One region of the Roseburia sp. AF22-2LB genome, then DNA from elsewhere that is predicted to be linked to it. Evidence: a T-box and tRNA genes for the amino acid it is inferred to sense, from the RefSeq annotation. Region 1 holds a T-box; the other regions hold tRNA genes.
What was found. The T-box of region 1 lies ahead of thrS (threonine--tRNA ligase). A T-box ahead of a tRNA ligase gene usually reads a tRNA of that ligase, here a tRNA-Thr.
Positions count from the first base shown of each region.

Region 1 (3,779 bases):
ATATTCCACTTTTTAGGAACAACAGAAGCTGGCACACTCTGTTTCCATACAGGTACAGGCATTCGTTCCGGCTACCTGGATGTCTTTTGCATGACATTTTCTTCCTTCATTGAATTTACAGTTTACTGCCTCACAGGTAACATCGCTCATCTTAGGCGGTTTACCGGTCGAATTGGCACATCCACAGTTTTTCTTCTCTTCAAAACTTCCACAGCTTGTCTCGCTATTGCGGTTTGCATGTGCACCCTCTACCGTAATATTTCCACGGCAACAGCAATCATCTTTCTGGAAACTGCAGCTTCTTACAGAACATTTTAATTCTGTCACAAAAATCATCTCCTTTCTTTCGTTACATGTTTAGTATCTCCAAAGGAAATCTTTTTATGTTACCAACTTCATGTAAAAAAGAATGTACCTTGACACATTCTCGTGCCTGCGGCGGCTGCTTTCCTGTAAAGCAAAAAAGACTGTTGTCCGGTGCAAATTGCCAGCAACAGTCTTTTTGAATCCATATAAATTATAAAATTAAAAATTAGATTTTATTGCATTTTTATTTTTCTTCTGCAACTTCTTCCTTACGGATTTCCTTTGTACGAATCTCTTCGCAGATTGCATCAATGAATTCTCCTAAAGGTTTTACACCTTCATCTCCTGCAAAACGGCTTCTTACGGATACGGTTCCGTCCTCTGCCTCCTGCTGACCAACTACCAGCATGTACGGCAGCTTATCCAGTCTTGCTTCACGAATCTTGAATCCGATTTTCTCAGAACGGTTATCAACCGTTACATCTACATCATGAGCTGCTAATTCTTTTCTTACCTGCTCTGCATAGTCTGCATATTTTTCAGAAATCGGCAATACTCTTACCTGTTCCGGGCAAAGCCAGGTTGGGAATTTTCCTGCATAATGTTCAATCAGCCATGCAAGGGTACGCTCATAACATCCCATGGATGTACGATGGATAATCCAAGGAAGTACTTTCTCACCCTTCTCATCGATATAGTACATGCCAAACTTCTCTGCACTTGCACAGTCAAGCTGGATGGTAACCATGGTATCTTCTTTTCCATATACATTCTTTGCCTGAATATCAATCTTTGGTCCGTAGAATGCAGCTTCCCCATCTGCTTCTGTATACTTGATGCCATTCTTATCCATAACATCACGCAGATACTGCTGGGTACTGTTCCAATATGCTTCGTCGCCCAGATATTTTTCTTTGTTGTTCGGATCCCATTTGGACAGACGGTAAGTAACATCTCCATCGATACCAAGTGTAGTCATTACATAATGGCAAAGTTCAGTACATCTGGTAAGTTCTTCTTCCGCCTGTTCCGGGCAAAGAATAATATGTGCCTCTGTAATAGTAAACTGTCTGACACGGGTAAGTCCATGCATCTCTCCGGAGTCCTCATTCCGGAACAATGTAGAAGTCTCTGACATCCGATATGGCAGATCTCTGTAAGAGTGCTGTTCATTCATGTATACATAATACTGGAATGGACAGGTCATCGGACGCAGTGCCATTGTCTCTTTGTCGTCGCTGTCCTTATTTAAAATGAACATTCCATCCATGTAGTGATCCCAGTGTCCGGAAATCTTATAGAGGTCGCTCTTTGCCATCAGCGGAGTTCTGGTACGTACATAACCCCACTCTTTATCCTCTAAGTCTTCTATCCAACGCTGCAGTTTCATAATCATCTTGGTTCCCTTCGGTGTAAATAAAGGAAGTCCCTGTCCGATAACGTCAACAGTGGTAAATAATCCCATTTCACGGCCAAGTTTGTTATGGTCACGGCGTTTGGCATCTTCTAATTTCTCTAAGTATTCTTTTAACTCTTCCTTCTTATTAAAAGCAGTACCATAAATTCTCTGTAATCTTGCTTTGTCAGAATTACCTCTCCAATATGCCATGGAAGATGATGTCAGCTTAAATGCCTTTACGCCCTTGGTTGTCATCAGATGTGGGCCAGCACATAAATCTACGAAGCCGCCCTGGTCATAGAAAGAAATTTCTTCTCCCTCTGGTAATTCTTCAATCAGTTCTACTTTGTATGGCTCATTACGTTCCTGCATGAATTTGATTGCTTCCTCTCTTGGAAGTGTGAATCGTTTTAATTCATGACCTTCCTTGATAATCTTCTTCATCTCTGCTTCCAGATTATCGAGGTCTTCTCTTGAAAATGGGGCATGATCAAAATCATAATAGAATCCATCTTCAATTGCCGGTCCGATCGTAATCTTGGCATCCGGAAATAATTTCTTTACCGCCTGAGCCAGTACATGGGATGCAGTATGGCGGATTACCTTTAATCCTTCTTCATCACTTGCTGTTATAATATTTAAATTGCAGTCCTTGTCAAGAACGGTTCGTAAATCCACCACTTCTCCGTCTACTTCACCGGCGCATGCAACTCTTGCAAGGCCTTCGCTGATATCTGCTGCAATATCATAGACTGATTTTGCTTCACTGTACTCTTTTACTGAGCCATCTTTTAATGTGATTTTCATGTTCAAGTCTCCTTTTCTTATTATATTGGTATTAATAACTGCAAAGTAAAAAATCCCTGATGCATAAAATTTATGCATCAGGGACGATACTCTATCGTGGTTCCACCCTGCTTGCTGTACTTATCGTACAACCGCTCATTCTGATGATAACGGAATCACCGGACCGGATTGGGGTCACTCAGAGCTGGTCTTCACATTACACTCCATCAGAATACTCTCACCAGATGTATTCCTCTCTTTGACTTCCTGTCATGCTACTCGTCTCTTCTTTGTTTTGTCCTTTTGACAAAAGCTATTGTATACTCTTTTTTCTGCTATGTAAAGAGTTTTTCTGCGAAATATTTTCCAAATGTTTTCCAAAATATTTTATTCTTATCTTCCGCAGCAGAATTTATATTTCTTTCCACTTCCACAAGGACACGGATCATTTCTTCCAACTTTCTTTCCAACTACAACAGTGCCGGATTTCTTCTGTTCTAAATAAAGCTTTCTCTTGGTATCTGCATCAAAAATTTCATCCCACTGTGGTAATTCATAGAGCCAGTCAGCTTTGGCATCTACCATGTTCTTGTATAATTTTTCTTTATCGAATGCAAGGCTTACCTTGGTATCCTCTTCCATAGTATCAATTGGGTTTGGTGTTACCAGGCTGTCATTGATTCCATCTAAGAATCCAGTCATATCCATAATGCTGAGGTCGTATTTCTCTGCCAGCTCTTTTACAGTTCCTTCTACCTTCTCATCCGGGTTTGTTAAAAGCTTCTCATATACGCCCTTCTCTAACATAAAATATCTCTGCCAGAACTTCTGTAATTTTCCTCTATCTGCCTGCTGATCATAAGCAATCTTCTGCCATTCTTCTAATAATGCCATTGTTCATATCCATCCTTTAATCCATATTTAGTCGTATAACGCTTGTTTCAGTATAGCATATTTTGTGCTTTTTTCAAGTATTTATCCTCTGCAACTTTACATTTTCTGATTGACTATCCGCTGTCAAATGTTAAAATAATGTATATTGCTTTTTTCTAAAAACAGGTCATCAAAGAAAGTTGAGGTCATATATGAAAAAGACAAAACAGATTCTTGCAATTATCGGTGTTGTACTCTTAGTTGCCCTCTATGTTTCCACTCTTGTTTTTGCATTGATTGGAAGCGATTTTGCCACAAACTGTCTTAAGGCTTCCATCTATGCCACTGTGGTTGTCCCGGTTCTCATCTGGGCTTATACCATGGTATACCGCTTACTTAAGAATCATTACTCTTT
Region 1 covers NZ_QTWM01000014.1:152-3,930, reverse strand. Annotated here, with positions in the region: gene DWX96_RS13715 (DUF1540 domain-containing protein) at 13-327, opposite strand; gene thrS (threonine--tRNA ligase) at 551-2,512, opposite strand; T-box leader at 2,589-2,791, opposite strand; gene DWX96_RS13705 (SEC-C metal-binding domain-containing protein) at 2,885-3,385, opposite strand; gene DWX96_RS14850 (hypothetical protein) at 3,577-3,779, shown strand, end outside.

Region 2 (3,779 bases), on a different contig from region 1:
GAGACGCAGGGTAAAGTCATCCAAATCACTTTCATCATCAAAATCTACACCCTGAAAATAATGATTGCCACAATTTTTAAATAAGTTCTTTACATAAGAGGTACTGGATAAAATTCTCGACTGGGATACATCCTCTGCCTCAAGATAAATATGATAGGTTATCTTCACCTGATTTTCTGCCATGGTATCTTACCTTCCTTCTTCTGCCTTGATCTGCTCTAAGAACAGCATTTCTAATTTATAATCCCGGTCCGGTTCCAACTTTTCCATATTCTTCTTTGGAATGAAACCGCCAGCCATTGCCGGATGTCCGCCACCATTTCCATAATCTGCTAATGCCTTTGCTACAACTCTTCCGGCATCTACATGATTTAATGCACTACGGACAGAAAACTTAATGCCGTCAGAACGGATTGCATAAATCACGGAAATATTAACTACATCAAGAGATAAAATAAAGTCTGAAATAATTGCAATCAGCGCATCCGGACAATCAAACGGAATCGATGCAAATCCCACATCATCATAAATGTGGATATTATCGATTGCCGCACCATATGCCTTTAAATCAGAAAACTCCATTACATTTACATACATGGACTTTAACTCTTCCACATCTGCCATTGGATAGATGTATGCAAACATATCCACATCAAGCTTTGTTGTACCACGGACAAAGTCATCCGTATCCATCTTGATGCCATATGCCAGTGCTGCCGCCACATCCCGGCTCATTGGTGTATTGGTAAGATAAAAATACTCTGCAATCATTGTGGCACAGGCTCCCACACGGCGCACATCTTTATAAGCATATTCACAGGCAATTACTGTCGGATGATGGTCAATACATGCCACCTCATCCCCGATAAAATCGGTCAGATTCGCATTATATTTCTGGGAGTCTACGGTAACAATATAGTCCTCTTTCTTCATATCATCCAAATCTTCTTTAGACAAAATATCAATATGAAATGTGTCAAACATCTTTCTTGTACTCAGGCGTTCAATCTTACCATCATAACAGATATCTGCTTTAATCCCATGGTAATTTAAAAAATGCTGTAAGCCAAAGGCACTGGCAATCGCATCCGGATCTGGAAAATTATGTGTCTGAATATAAGTTCTGTGTCCTCTTAATAACTCTACTAATTGTAAGGGATCCATGTTTTATCTCCTGGTATGATTTCTTCTTATTTTAATATAGAAAGCGGATTATTTTCCTTCTGGAATTTCAATGCAAACAAAGCTGCCCCATAGCATAAAATTCCAATCAGCATAAATATTACTTTACCGGAAATTATTCCAACGACAATCTCTGCTGCTGCAACAATTCCATGCAGCCAGACAGGAAGGTTATGCAGACATGCAGCAAGTCCCGCTTCAATCAACACTACAATACATACGCTCACTACCGGAATCTTCCATACCAGTATACCCAGTACAATTTCCAATACGGCAAAAACCACAAATACACATAACATAATCAGCGCGCTGTTTTCCTTTAATTCTGCAATCGTAAACTGACTGTTCTTCTTTGCATAATTTTTCTTTGCGCTGTTGATTTTCTTCTTCATATTCTTCTTACTGTCCTCAGTTTTCTTTCCCCCTGAAACAAATTCCTTCACTTCCATGAAAAAAACTTCCTCCTTGTAATGATTTCCCTTTTCATAAGCCGGTTCATCTTTCTCCGGTTCTTACACATCTACGCCCATTATACCAAGTAACCTTTGAAAGAACAACTTTTTTCAAAAAAACATTGCAAATTTATTTTTTTCTATATATAATATTATAGTATGATTTTAATAAATAAAGGGTTGTCTGAGGAAAATATTTTATTTCGCATATAACCAGATTATTCTGCTTCCGTGGCTCAGTTGGTAGAGCGGCGCATTCGTAATGCGTAGGTCAGGGGTTCGAGTCCCCTCGGGAGCTTTTTTTGTTGTCTAAAAATAATCTAAAAATAGTATTGACATTTCTCTTTCAATTTCTCATAATACTCCTTAGTGAGTTTATTATTATTAAACTTCAAATACATTATTAGCTTCATTTTGTAAAAACTATGTAAAATCACTTTTCATGGAAAGGAAGTACAAAATGGATATTGGAAATAAAATCAAGGAGCTGCGGATTCTCTACGGTCTCACCCAGCAGGAACTGGCTGACCGTCTGGAATTATCCAAAGGATTTATCTCCCAGTTAGAGCGTAATCTTACATCTCCTTCCGTGGGTACACTTTTAGATATTATCCAGTGTCTCGGCACTACGCCGGCAGAATTTTTTGCAGATGATGAACCTGCACAGCTTGTCTTTAAAAATGAAGATTATTTTGAAAAAGAAGATGCGGAACACAGGAGCTTAATCGAATGGATGGTTCCCGGTGCCCAGAAAGATATGATGGAACCGGTACGTCTGACGCTGAAGCCCGGCGGCACATCAGACATCTATCTTCCACATGAGGGAGAAGAATTCGGCTATGTACTTAAGGGCTCCATTAAAATCATATATGGTACCCGTACTTATACTGCAAGACAGGGGGAGTCTTTTTATCTTAAGTCCAATAAAAAGCACCATATCGAAAATACCGGAAGGAAAGATGCCGTTCTTATCTGGGTTACAAACCCGCCAAGTTTTTAGGAGGTTATGATGGGCAAGAAATTAATACAATTAGAAAATATTACCAAAACTTATGACGGAAATATGATTTTGGATGACTTAAATCTTTATGTAAAGGAAAACGAATTCTTAACACTGCTGGGACCTTCCGGCTGTGGAAAGACTACTACCCTGCGTCTTATCGGTGGTTTTGAGACACCGGACACCGGACGTATTATTTTTGATGGAAAAGATATTACTTCTCTTCCGCCAAATGAGCGTAAATTAAATACCGTATTCCAGAAATACGCACTTTTTACCCATATGAGCATTGCAGAAAATATTGCTTTTGGGTTAAAAATCAGCAAGAAAAGCAAGGCTTATATTCAGGATAAAATCAAATATGCCTTAAAGCTTGTAAACTTAGACGGTTATGAAAACCGCAGCATTGATTCCTTAAGCGGTGGCCAGCAGCAACGTATTGCCATTGCCCGTGCCATTGTAAATGAACCAAAGGTGCTCCTTTTAGACGAGCCTTTGGGTGCACTGGATTTAAAAATGCGTCAGGACATGCAGTACGAACTGATTCGTCTGAAAAATGAACTTGGCATTACTTTTATCTATGTTACCCACGACCAGGAAGAAGCCCTTACCATGTCAGACACCATTGCTGTCATGAATCAGGGCTATATCCAGCAGATTGGTACTCCGGAAGATATTTATAATGAGCCGGAAAATGCATTCGTTGCCGACTTTATCGGAGACAGCAATATCATTGACGGTATCATGATTGAGGATAAATTAGTCAGCTTCTTAGGCATCAAGCACGAATGTGTCGACACCGGTTTTGGTAATAATAAACCGGTAGACGTAGTCATCCGCCCGGAAGATATTGAGATTGTAGAAGCCGGCACCGGTTTTATGGATGGTGATATTACTTCTGTTATCTTCAAGGGTGTCCACTACGAAATCGAAATTATGGCTGGCGGATATGAATGGCTTGTTCATACCACCAAATATTTCGAAACCGGAAGCCATGTGGGAATGAAGGTAATTCCTTTCAATATCCAGATTATGCATAAACCGGAATCCAGTGACGAAAAGGCGGTGGAACTCGATGCATAATGCCAGAAAAAGACTTTTAGCCGGACCTTATCTGGTCTGGATTATTGGATTTACTGTACTTC
Region 2 covers NZ_QTWM01000006.1:32,535-36,313, forward strand. Annotated here, with positions in the region: gene DWX96_RS09590 (hypothetical protein) at 1-183, opposite strand, end outside; gene DWX96_RS09595 (DHH family phosphoesterase) at 190-1,164, opposite strand; gene DWX96_RS09600 (hypothetical protein) at 1,191-1,631, opposite strand; tRNA gene DWX96_RS09605 (tRNA-Thr) at 1,860-1,932, shown strand; gene DWX96_RS09610 (helix-turn-helix domain-containing protein) at 2,095-2,634, shown strand; gene potA (spermidine/putrescine ABC transporter ATP-binding protein) at 2,644-3,717, shown strand; gene DWX96_RS09620 (ABC transporter permease) at 3,710-3,779, shown strand, end outside.
Region 2: it has a tRNA-Thr gene. The T-box ahead of thrS (threonine--tRNA ligase) is inferred to sense a tRNA for this amino acid. The anticodon was not compared.

Region 3 (3,779 bases), on a different contig from region 1:
TCAAAGCAATTGGCTCTGAAGACGTTGATGCAGTTTCCAGTGTAATATCACCGGTTGTATCTATCTCAAATCTGCTGCCACCGTTTATTACATTACTATTACTTGTCACCTTAAAATTTCCGGTAAAATCCTTTGTGACAACGGCAGCACCGGTTCCGGCTAACAGAAATGCAGGAGAAGTTCCTTCTACAGTAAAATTTCCTGCTCCGGAAATTGTTAAGTTTCCGCCTGTTACTGTCACCGGATTCGGTCCGGAAGTAGCAATCTCCATATCATTATATACAGTCATGGTTGCCGTATCTTTATCAAAATAAATATAACCACCACTTTCCGGTTCTTCCCCTACTTTATCGACGCCACGAATCGTTGCAGATGGTCCCGGTGTAGAAGGAGGATCCACCGCCTTCACATACCAGCCCGTCTCTAATGTTGTAATTCCTATTTGAACGGATGCCGGCGTATCCTCTGCCTTTACCAATAGTCCGGCAGCATCTCCCATAAATAAGCCTGTCATCATAGCCAATGCCATCAAAAATGCCAGACATCGTTTTTTTCGTTTCTTTCCCATATTTCCTCTCCTTTTTTTATTTCTATTTCTTTTGTTCACACAGTTTCTATCTTAAGAAAACGCTTAAAATTTTGCAACCAATTCTTCCAAATTGTGATTTTATCTTCCTGATTGTCGATAAAAAATGATTTTTATTTTCTTTCAATATGTTATACTTGTTTCGTATCCGGTGTTTTTTACTTTTTATATACAGGAGAATAATTATGCTGATTTACTTATGCGAAGATTCTGAAAGCGATGCCTTACGGCTGAAACATCATCTGAATACATATGCCACGAAACATCATTGTAATATGGAGATTCTACTTTTTTCTTCGGGCGAAGAGATGATTCAATATTATAAGGAAGAAAAGCGTTATCCGGTTCTGCTGTTTTTAGATATCTATATGAATAACCAGGATGGTGTGGAAACAGCACGTATCCTTCGTTCACTGGGCTATGAAGGTGGCATTATTTTCACCACTTCTTCTACGGAACATGCCATGGCAAGCTATGAGGTAAATGCTCTTTACTATCTGCAAAAGCCTTACTCACACACAGATTTTCTCAATGCCATGAGCCGCTGCGATACGCTTTTAGAGGAATCCAATGAAGTATTTACCTTTTCTGTCCGTAGGAAGGAATATTCTCTTCCTTACTCAGATATTCTCTTTTTTGAAACCGGGCAGCACAATGTCCTGCTGCACGCTATATCAGAGACTTTTACGATTCCCGGAAACCTGACACAGCTTACCGAGGACTTTGCCTCTGTTGCCTGTTTTCTTCCGGTTGGCCGCAGCTATCTGGTAAACCTAAACCATGTCACTGGAATTCTGCAGCACGACCTTATTATGGAAGACCACTCCATTGTGCAGATTCCTTTTCGTAAACGTGACGAGGTAAGCAAGGCCGTTAATAGCTGGTTTGCAAAGCTTGAGAAAGAGCCAACTCCTCCCGGCTTATCCTAAGTCCAGATATTTCCCATGTTTCCAATGTACTCCTATTGCGAAAATGTTACAGACTTGTTACAATTCATTTGTACTTAGCTAAGACATGATTTCAAAGAAAATAAGGAGGACGAAACTATGTGTTTTAATTTCAATAGCTGTTCCGAGTTATTTAACACAATCTGCAAATTATTCAGACTCGGATGTTAATATGTTTTATGCGATTTGCATAATCACCAAAAAGGCTGTAACCCTTGAAAAATCAAGGATTACAGCCTTTTTTCTAGTTAAGCTGGCAACGGGAATCGGACCCGTGACCTCCGCACTACCAATGCGACGCTCTACCGACTGAGCCATGCCAGCAATTCTGTCGGAACTAATCCCGACTTGTAATACTATACTATAGAGAGCTATGATTGTCAATACTTTTCTACAGCATAATGTCAGATTTTTCTTTGCTATGCTCAATCTTCATATTTAACTTCCGGAACGGAATTGCAATTACAAGTCCAATCAGAAGTGAGATTATAATATAGATGCCCAAGATGCCGAGGCATTTCCAATAAGTCATTCCATACATACCACCAATGGTCTCTCGCAGGGCATCCATTCCATAAGGGAATGGGAAGAAACGGTAAATCCGCTGATAGATTGCCGGCAGTACTTCGATTGGGAAGGAACCGCCTGCTCCTGCTACCTGGATAACCATAATGACTACCGCCAAAGCCTCTCCGACATTTTCAAAGGCTACCGTTAATGCGTACATAAATAAGGTAAATACAAAGCTGCAGCATGCGCAGGCAAGCCAGAATAAGAACGGGTTATGGCATTGTATCTTAATATAAAATAAATCTCCCAGTGCAGTAATCAATGCCTGCACCTGTCCAATCAGGAAGAATGTAATATATCTTCCAAAGAATTTCTGGTAAGGTTTTGCATCCGGTATTTTCTCATCCGGAAGTACCTTTACATGAATGATTGCCACCAGAATCAACGCACCTACCCACAATGCCAGTACTGTATAGAACGGTGACATTGCCGAACCATAATTGGAAATCGGATAAATCTCTTTCGTCTCCATATTGACCGGAGAAGATAAGAAATCTCCTAACAAAGTCGGGTCGGTCTCTAAGATTTTCATCAAAGCCTGATACTGGTCACTGATTTCCAGAGCACTGAGACTTGTAATCACACTGTCAAGTCCGGTCTTCATTTCCTGTGCTGCTGCCAGTGAATCACTTAAGCTTTCATTTCCCTTATCGAGGGTTTCACTATAAGCATCCAACACTTCCGATACTTCATCAAAATCTCCATCGACACCATTTAAAATTGCCTGTGTCTGATTCAGCGACCCCTGCATGGACTGAATGGTTGTCTCCAGCTGACCTTTTACCGAATAGTCAAACGTATCTTTTAAAGCTTTTATTTCGGTCTTACAGGAAGTTATTTCGGTAGATATTTCAGTGTTTAAAGTATCCTTTGCAGTATTTAAATCTGTGACATTATTCTGGACACTGTTTAAATCTGCTTCAATTTTATCTAACTGTGCTTCGATTTCTGCAATCTGACCGGAAACACTTTCATCATCCTTCCAGTCTGCCACACTGTTTTCAAATAACTGGCGGATCAGCGGCATCATATTAATTGCGCTCTGCAATCCGCCGAAAGATAAATCACCATAGTCATCCAACTGATCTAAGGCATTCTGTATCAGCGTATTGATGTTGTCAAGGCTGTCGGCTGCTGTATTAAGATTTGCTGAAATAACCTCAGCCAAAGCACTGGCATTAAGGCTGCCGGAATTCAATGCTCCCTGCATGGTATTTACCGTATTCGAACCATCATCTACCATCGTATTCAGATTCGGCAGCATAACCTGTGTCGTATCAATCAGGCTGGATGCCGAATTGGTAATGCTGACAAAAGAATTCAGCAATGCAATATAGCCGTCCAAATCTCCGCTTAAATCATTAAGCTGTGTCAGGAAAAGATTCATCATAGAGCCGGAATCCATTCCATTTTCTACCATGACATCATTTACCTTTAACATGACTTCTGCCAGAGTGCTGACAAAGGTTGCATTAACCTGCTCCTGTACTGCCGTTTTTGCCTTGGATGTAATCTTTGGTGCAATGGCATTTTTCTTCTCATTTTCATAATAAATAATCTGCGGATTCTGTACTTCTCCGTTAAGGAAGCTTATCATTTTCTCGGAGAAATCCTCCGGAATAATCAGTGCCGCATAATATTCACTGCTGTATACACCGTCGGTTGCTTCATCCATG
Region 3 covers NZ_QTWM01000010.1:40,298-44,076, forward strand. Annotated here, with positions in the region: gene DWX96_RS12780 (hypothetical protein) at 1-568, opposite strand, end outside; gene DWX96_RS12785 (LytR/AlgR family response regulator transcription factor) at 772-1,515, shown strand; tRNA gene DWX96_RS12790 (tRNA-Thr) at 1,785-1,857, opposite strand; gene DWX96_RS12795 (YhgE/Pip domain-containing protein) at 1,925-3,779, opposite strand, start outside.
Region 3: it has a tRNA-Thr gene. The T-box ahead of thrS (threonine--tRNA ligase) is inferred to sense a tRNA for this amino acid. The anticodon was not compared.

Region 4 (3,779 bases), on a different contig from region 1:
ACTCTAAGGATTTCTACGATGAAATTATTGGATTCATGAGAAATTTCTTTTCAGGAGCATTTAAGGATAATAAGAATTTATCCTATGGTTTCCTAACAGGAATTTTGCGTATTGCTCAGGAAAGTATCTTTAGTGGTCTAAATAATTTAACAGTGAACTCCGTAATGGATGAAGAATACGATAGCTTTTTTGGATTTACAGAATCTGAAGTGAAAGCAATGCTCAGTTACTATGGAGTATCAGATAAAGAGGAGGAACTTAAAGACTGGTACGATGGATATTTGTTTGGCAGCGAAGAAATATATAATCCATGGTCTGTAATCAACTATATTTCCAAGGGATGCCTTCCTCAAGCATATTGGGTAAATACAGGAAAAAATGAAATCCTTGATGATGTACTAAGAGTGGCTACAGATGATATTACAGAAAGATTATATGACCTTTTGCAAGGAGAAAGAGTAGTTGCAAGAATTGATCAAAATGTGGTGTATAGATCGATTGCGGAGGATCCAGCAAATATTTATAGCTTATTGTTGGTTGCTGGCTATTTGAAAACTCCTAAAAAGGAACTGCAAGCAGATGGTTCATATTTATGTGAAGTATCAATTCCAAATAGAGAGATTGCAGCTGTATATAAGAGTGAAATCTTGTCACATTTCTTGCAAACTGGAGCAATTACAAGGACTACAGCAAATAAGATTGCAGAAAGTCTTTATGCCAATGATTACAAGAAGTTGCAGAGCGCTATTGGGGAATATATGGATAAATCAATTAGCTTCTTCGATGGTGGAGCTGAAGGATTTTATCATGGTTTGATGCTAGGATTAATAGCATTAATGGATAATCAGTATAAGATTAAATCGAACCGAGAATCTGGAGATGGCAGATTTGATGTTTCTTTAATTCCAAGAGAAAAAAGGTATCCTGGTATTATTTTGGAATTAAAGTGGAAAGAAAAATTAAGCGATGTTGAGCTTGAAAAATGGTCTAATGAAGCATTAAAGCAAATTGGTGAGTTGCGATACGATTCTGAAATGAAAGAGGATGGAATTACGGAAATCTTGAAGTTTGGAATTGCTTTTTCGGGGAAGAAAGTATGTGTAAGAACTGAGTAGAACAAGAATTTAGTGCAAAGGAGGCGATAGTATGTTTCCAACAATTAATAAAAAAGAAACAGGTGTTAATCTTCGAAGAATTATGGATATGAGAGGAGTAAAACCAAAAGATATTCAAGAATATTTAGGGTTTGGATGTGTGCAGAGTGTTTATCGATGGTTGGATGGCGTTAGTATGCCAACAGTCGATAATCTGTATGCAATTAGCAAAATGCTTCAAGTTCCTATGGATTCAATTGTTTGCGGAAATGCTGGAAGAACAAAAAGTCAAATGGATGCATGTCTTACGGATCAGGAGAGAAGAGTTTATACCTACTATAAGAAAATGAGAGAATTAAATGCAGCATAATTTTTGAACTACAAGTTCAATGACATTACATGAATCCTCCCTTAGAATTATATTAAGAGATAGTTTTAAGGGAGGATTTTTTATGAGCGAAAAGATGTTAGTAACACAGGCTCTTGACGAAAGAGACCTACTAGTAAAGAAGATATCAGATAAAATTGACAAAGCAAGTTTTGTGGATACCATAAAGCCAAATGAGGATAAAGTATATTCAAAGCGCATTGGCAAGGATGAATATGCGAAAGAAGCGGAGTCGTCATATCAGCAGATTGTTGATTTGATTGAACGATTCCAGAAAATTGACGCAGCTATTGTTGCATCCAATGCTGAAACAGAAATCACAACATCATATGGAAAATTCACAGTTGCTGGAGCTATTTCGCTTCGAAGCAGACTTCGTGGACTAGGAACATACGATGGAGAAGCTGATTTTGAAGGAATCCTTAAGTCTAAAATGCAGGATGAGTATAACGAGCGTGTGCGCACATGTGATCTTAAGAACAGTCAGCTTCAGAATACTGCTGAGAGCATGCGCCTTAGCATTCTCGGAAAAGACAGTAAAACAAAAGACGATAAGCCCCTTGGAGTCGTGGATGCATATGTGAAGGAAAACACAACAGAACTTGTGGATCCGCTTGATATCAAGAAAAAGATAGAGAGCCTGGAGGAAAAGAACAATACACTTTTAAAGGAATTAGATACTCAGATTAAAGTGTCTAATGCGACTACTTTGATTGAAATAGCATAAAGTATTTGCCTGCATTGCGAAAATCCTAAATCTGGCTTCCCGTAACAGGGTTACGTTACAAGATAAGTATACCAATTCAGCGAAAATTGGGTTACCAATATACAAAGTAGCGCAATGGGTAGCGCACATGATTTGTAATCGTGAAGTTGTAGGTTCGAATCCTATCTTTGAAAACATTGGTTTAACAGCGATGACTGATAATCATCTCCAATTTTAACGGTTTTGTGTCTTATTTGAACATTTAATTGTGAATTGTAAACTTTTAAATGATTGAATTGTTTTAGGTAAAATAAAAACATTGATTTAGGCATAGAGATATGCTGAAATCCATGAAGATGGTTAAAGTGTTAAGCCAGTTGACTGAGGAATATCCACATGGCTGCAATGTGGGCAAATATTTAATGGTGGAGTCATGGCGTAAGCTATGGCTCCATTTTAAGTTAGGGATGATTTAGGGAGGAATTAAGAAATGGCAAGAGAAATCAGTAGAATAGAGCCAATGATTGATGAATTCAGGAAATTATAGGAAAAATATCTGGATTTAAGATTTGGACAGTTGGTTTGTAACATTGTGCTAGAAAATCAATTGTTCTATGTGGAGGATGACATTATGCTAGAGAGAATTCAAGATTGGGAGAAGAATAGAAGGTGAAAGCTATGATTTACATAACAGGAGATACTCATGGTGATATGAACCGCATAGTTCGATCCTGTGAAAGAATGGAGACTTCCCAAGAAGATATCATGATTATATTAGGTGATGTGGGCCTAAATTATAATGGAGATTCCAGGGACAGAAGGAACAAAGAAAAAGTAGCAAATCTACCGATTACGTTATTCTGTATTCATGGAAATCATGAGCGAAGACCAACAACTATTGTAGAATACAAGCTGCAGGAGTGGAATGGCGGAAAAGTATGGGTTGAAGAAGCATATCCAAATATTCTCTTTGCAAAGGATGGAGAAATATATGATATAGCGGGCATGAAAACAATTGTAATTGGTGGGGCATATAGTGTTGATAAATTTTATAGGTTAAGCAAAGGCTACAATTGGTTTGAAGATGAGCAACCGTCAGATGAGATAAAAGCGTATGTAGAAAAGCAACTTAGTAATAATGACTGGAATGTTGATGTGGTCCTATCACATACTGTTCCGTATGATTATCGACCGGTGGATTTGTTTCTTTCAATGATTGATCAGAGTACAGTGGATGAATCAACAGAGCTGTGGCTCGGAGAGATTGAAAAGAAGCTGGATTACAAATGGTGGTATGCTGGGCATTATCATACATCAAGGGTAAGAGATAAGGTTCAGATAATGTTTGAGGATATAGAGGAGTTTCTACATAGAAAACTAGATTATCAATAAGCATTGAAAAATAGAAAGTGATGGATTGGAATGAGAAGAAGCAAAAGCTATGAAGTAAGAGATCCAATAAATATATGGAATAAATATGATTTTGCTATGTCAGGTCTCGGAAAGAAAAGCAAAATCTTGGCAAAAATAAAACATTTTTTTAAATGCGTAAAGTGGAGTAAACAGCGTATTACAAGGGGCTATTGTGATT
Region 4 covers NZ_QTWM01000010.1:8,904-12,682, reverse strand. Annotated here, with positions in the region: gene DWX96_RS12685 (AAA family ATPase) at 1-1,115, shown strand, start outside; gene DWX96_RS12680 (helix-turn-helix transcriptional regulator) at 1,147-1,464, shown strand; gene DWX96_RS12675 (hypothetical protein) at 1,547-2,209, shown strand; tRNA gene DWX96_RS12670 (tRNA-Thr) at 2,310-2,382, shown strand; gene DWX96_RS12665 (metallophosphoesterase family protein) at 2,867-3,580, shown strand; gene DWX96_RS12660 (hypothetical protein) at 3,611-3,779, shown strand, end outside.
Region 4: it has a tRNA-Thr gene. The T-box ahead of thrS (threonine--tRNA ligase) is inferred to sense a tRNA for this amino acid. The anticodon was not compared.